One region of the Brevibacillus sp. SAFN-007a genome, then DNA from elsewhere that is predicted to be linked to it. Evidence: riboswitches for the same ligand, from Rfam matches in the RefSeq annotation. Region 1 holds a riboswitch; the other holds the start of a gene.
The links. Region 1 has a riboswitch for cyclic di-GMP ahead of ggt (gamma-glutamyltransferase). Riboswitches for the same ligand answer to the same signal wherever they lie in the genome.
Positions count from the first base shown of each region.

Region 2: it holds a riboswitch for cyclic di-GMP, as region 1 does, so the genes downstream of both, ACTHO6_RS19925 (GNAT family N-acetyltransferase) here and ggt (gamma-glutamyltransferase) in region 1, are expected to answer to the same signal.

Region 1 is NZ_JBQCKK010000002.1:183,525-185,991, forward strand. It holds gene ggt (gamma-glutamyltransferase) at 1-1,679, opposite strand, end outside; cyclic di-GMP riboswitch class I at 1,860-1,948, opposite strand; gene ACTHO6_RS04275 (SET domain-containing protein) at 2,171-2,467, shown strand, end outside.
Region 2 is NZ_JBQCKK010000029.1:27,215-29,681, reverse strand. It holds gene ACTHO6_RS19930 (methyl-accepting chemotaxis protein) at 1-480, opposite strand, end outside; gene ACTHO6_RS19925 (GNAT family N-acetyltransferase) at 482-1,033, opposite strand; cyclic di-GMP riboswitch class I at 1,193-1,276, opposite strand; gene ACTHO6_RS19920 (hypothetical protein) at 1,568-1,750, shown strand; gene ACTHO6_RS19915 (amino acid ABC transporter substrate-binding protein) at 1,974-2,467, shown strand, end outside.

The DNA of each region.
Region 1 (2,467 bases):
CCGCCAAATTTCACATTCGTTTGCGGGTCAATCAAAATCGCGCCGGATTGCCCCATCGTATCGGTGTAGGCAGCTTCCAGCTTTTCGACCGGATGGCCGCGTTTCACCAGTTCGTCGAGAACGTTCTGCGGAATGCGGCTTTCGACTTTCAGGTTGTTGGAGTCAGAGCCCCAGTTGCGGCCATGCAGCCATCTTGGCGCTTCGATCGCATCCTGGACGCTGAAGCCGAAGTCGACGATGCGGGTGACGAGCGCAGCCTGTGTCTGCGGCTGGCCTTCGCCTCCTTGTGTTCCGTAGAGCAGGTACGGCTTGTCTCCCTTAAAGAGCATGGCCGGGTTGATCGTGTGGAAGGTGCGCTTGCCCGGCTCCAGGTGATTGATATGATTCGGATCCAGGGAGAAGTAGCTTCCGCGGTTTTGCAAAAGAACGCCGGTGTCTTTCACGACGATGCCGGAGCCCCAGTCAAAATAGTGGCTCTGGATGATCGACACGGCATTTCCATCCTTGTCTACGACGCCAAACCACGTTGTGTCGCCTTTGGGATCGAGCGGCTCGACTGCTTTTGCCGCCTGTTTCATATCAATGCGCGCCGCCAGTTCCTTTCCGTGCTGCTTGGACAACAGCTCGTCCACAGGAATATCGGCAAATGCCGGGTCAGTCAGCCATTTGTCGCGGTCGGCAAAAGCTTGTTTGGTGGCTTCGACGATCGTGTGGTAGTAATCCGGCGTGCCTTCGCCCATGCTCTTGAGGTCGAAGTTGTTCAGCACGTTCAAAATCGAGAGCGAGGCCATGCCTTGGGAGTTTGGCGGCACATTGTACGCTTTGTAGCCGCGATAGTCCACCGTAATCGGATCGGCCCAGGTGGAGGTGTGCTGCTCAAAGTCTTTCAGCGTGAGCAATCCGCCGTTCTTTTGCAGGTCTGCTACGATTTTTTGCGCGACTTCGCCTTTGTAAAATCCGTCGGCGCCTTTTTGGGCAATGATTCGCAACGTTTTGGCAAGGTTCTGCTGCTTGAGAATTTCGCCTGGCGCATACGGCTCGCCATTTGGCTTCAGAAATGTTTGGCGGAAGCCCTCAAAGCGCTGGAGATTTTTCAGCTCGTTGTCTGTAGGGTCCGTTGCGTATTTGGTCCAGTACACCTGGTTGGGCGTGACGGGATAGCCGTTTTCCGCGTATCCGATGGCTGGCTCCAGCAGCTTGTGCCAAGGCAGGTTGCTGTTGCCCATGCTTTTGTGGGCGTAGTTGTAAGCTTCCCACCAGCCGGAAACCACTCCGGGAACGGTGTTGGCTGACTCGTAGCCGCGGGAAGGAATTTTGGTGTAGCCTTTGCTTTTGTAGTATTCGATGGTTGCTTTTTCGCCTGCTCGTCCGCTGCCGTTCAACGCTTTCAGCTCTTTTGTTTTGGCGTTGTAAATGAGCCAGAAGTTATCCCCGCCAATGGTCGTGTAGTGCGGATAGACGACGGCGAGAGTAGAAGCCGCGGTAATGGCGGCGTCTACTGCGTTTCCGCCGTCTTTCAGTGTTTTCAGGGCTGCAGCTGTAGCCAGATAGTGAGGGGTTGTGACCATGGCGTTTGGCGACATTGATGTGGGACGGTTGGCAGCCTGGGCCGGAGCGAATGCTGTCAGGCCGACGGCGGCAGTCAGAGCGAAGGTAGAAAGTTTTTTCCAGAATGACATCTCATGAGGCCTCCTAATGGGTGTGTAAAAGGATGTTAACAATCCGCCAGCTTCTTGCAGCCTCACCTCCTTACTCGCGACAAAACTTCCTCATTCATACAAAAATGGACAAAATTAGACATTTTGCGCACAAAAAAAGACCAATGATATAGGATCATTGGTCTTGTCCTACACCAATATTTCGGTAGCTGGCTGGCGTGTCCGCTCGTGCGGAGGTAGCCCCTGTAGCTTTGCGTCGCCGGATTTCCCCGGGTTTGCCGTTTCGATATCAATGAAAATATAATGCCATTGTTACAGGAAAAATTTCCTAAGGTCTGTTTGTCCATACTATAGACTATTTGTCGATGGGGGTAAATAGAAAAAATATTTTTATCCAGAAAAAATGAGCGATCAGGTAAACATGCGTTTTTCACCGACATTCACACACCTCTGTTGGCCGAACTGCTTATGATGGTAAAAAGGCACATTTGCCAAGGAGTGAAACAACGACCATGATGCATCCCGACACAGAGCTTCGCTATATCAACGATGAGATCGGGTACGGTGTGTTTGCGACAAAGCTCATTCCCAAAGGCACGATCGTCTGGGTCCAGGATGACCTCGATCAGGTATTAGACCCGGCCTTTGTGGAAAAACTGGACCCATTGAGAAAACAGGATGTGCAAAAATATTCGTTCAAGAATCAATTCGGCAAATACATCCTCTGCTGGGATAAGGCGCGGTATGTCAATCATAGCTTCCATGCGACCTGCGTAGCGACGATGTACGATTTGGAGCTGGCAGCACGG
Region 2 (2,467 bases), on a different contig from region 1:
GGCGTGCATCATGCTCGTAGCAGACACGAAGCAGAAGGCCAGCAGGTAGTACATCAGGTGTACCGGATCGGACGTGTAGAAAATCGCTTCGCCGTTGGTCAGGAAATAGTAGGTGACGATCCCGAGGGCCGCAAGGATGGTCAAGATGTTAATCAGTCTGTCCTGATAAATCCCCATGACCGCGACGAAGAACATGATCGTCATAATATTGACCAGCCAAGGGTCCAGTCCCACGATGACGAACATGAAAATGCCAATGACGGCAAAGTTGAAAAACTTCATGAACGGGGCCATCTTGTCCCGCAAGGCGGGCCGGTTGGAAAGGTAGGCAAACGGTGCCAGCACGCCGTACAAAATACCCAGCACGGTCAGAACGAAGGAGAACGGAACCCCCATGATGAGATTCACGATCTGGACGATGGTAATAATGCTCGCAAATACAATGACGACCCAGTTATTTCTTCTTTGTAAAAGTTCCATGTCAGCTAACCTCGACTTTTATTTGTTTGCAAAGCGTTTGATACCAGGCAAATTCGGGCTTGTCCTTGTTCAAATAGGCTTCTTGCAGGTGGAAGACGGTCGGGATGGCATTCGCCCCTTTGTAGAAGACCATGTCCTTCACTTGCGTTGCTCTGACGTTGTATTTCCGGTTAATCAACTGAAAAAAAGCCGGATCTGCCAAACCGACTGCATGCGTATATCCATGTTTTTCGGCATAATCGATCATGAGAGCTACTCCCCAACGTCCCAGCTTTCCGCGGAACTTGGGCAACACAGCGAAACTGTCCACTTCGACGACCTTCATATCCCGCGTCAAAACGTCCTGAAACAAGTTTTGCAGATAAGCAGAAGATTTTTCATGCGGTGTGAATTCGAATGTCCCGCCTGGTTCGTCCTCCTCGGACAGCAAAAGGTAGAGATCGGAGCCGCTTTTCGCGTATTCCATTTCAAAGCCCATAGAGGCCCAGACGCTTTCCTTGATTTGATGAAAAAGTGCCAAAGACTCTGCTGAATCAACCAGTTTGTACATCATACTCCACTCCATTTTTCTCTCTCTTTGTTTTCTCATGTACAAGGCTACTGTTGATCGATAAAAGGGCGCCTCCTTTCTTGCAGGTGAACATAAAAAAGGCCATTCCACATACGGAAACAGCCCAAAGGTACCATCATCTTTGCTACCATGTTCATGATGTATGGCAACCCGGCTGTCATGGTCAAAGACTTTAGACCCGTGGTTTTGCGTCGCCACCTTTCGATGACTTTGCCTTTGTCAGTCGTTTGCGAAAAATGTATAGAAGTGTCGAATTATGCAAAATATAATCCAAGAGATGCGGTCTTGTCAAGTTTTGGTAGGGTAAAGTGACCCATTGTTCGAAAACAGGCCGTACAGAATTGGTAGTTTCGGCAGAGAAATACGAGCGAAAAACGAGAGAGAAGATAGGAACAGAGTCAGGCTGCGCCGGGACTTTTTGCGAATCGCCAGGGGGGACTCGGACTAGTTTGCGGGGAGGCGTAACAAAATTTTCCCATCCGTCCGATAACTAGAAAGAACAGGAGGGATGCGAACATGAATCAGGCCAAAGCGATTGAATTCCACTTTTCCGGAGGCTCGCTGGTGCAGATCGAGACAACTGAACCGGAAGAAATTATCCAGATGGTCGCCAACCAAAAGGACGGGTGGCTGCAATACGATGACATCGTCATTAATGTCAGAAACGTTTCTTACATTAAAGTGCGGGATCTGGCGTAAGAGGCTGGCCTGCCCAAAAAGCCCTCGATAGACAGAGGGCTTTTTGGCATGGATGGGAGTAAATAAGCGGTTTGCCCATCCCGGAATGCTTTTCCTGTTCGCTTTTCTTTGCTAAAGTCTCGACTCTTTTCGCAGGATGTGCTATCATGATACCTTGTTAACGTATTACCACTTTATCAGAGTAAAATAAAGAGAAACAAGCTGAACAAGGGGGAGACTCATGATGAAAAAATTTGCTTTTCTGTCCTTGCTTTTCGGAGCCGTCTTTTCATTGGTAGTCGGTTGTTCCAGTGAGAAAACAGGCGCTGACGCCAATAAACTGATTATCGGAATCGACGACAAGTTTGCGCCCATGGGCTTTCGCGATGAGAACAACGAGCTGGTCGGCTTCGATATCGACTACGCCCGCGCTGCCGGTGAAAAGATGGGCAAGCAGGTTGAATTCCAGCCAATCGACTGGGGTTCCAAGGAATCTGAATTGAACAGCGGTCGGATCGATCTGATCTGGAACGGATACACGATCACGGATGAGCGAAAAGAAAAAGTGCTGTTCACGAAGCCGTATCTGAAAAATGCGCAGGTCGTGGTGACCCTGGCCAACTCGGAGATGACGAAGCTCGCGGATTTGTCGGGCAAGGTGGTCGGGCTGCAAAAGCTGTCCTCGGCCGCGGATGCGCTGAACGCAAGCGATTTGAAGCAGCAGGTCAAGTCGATCAC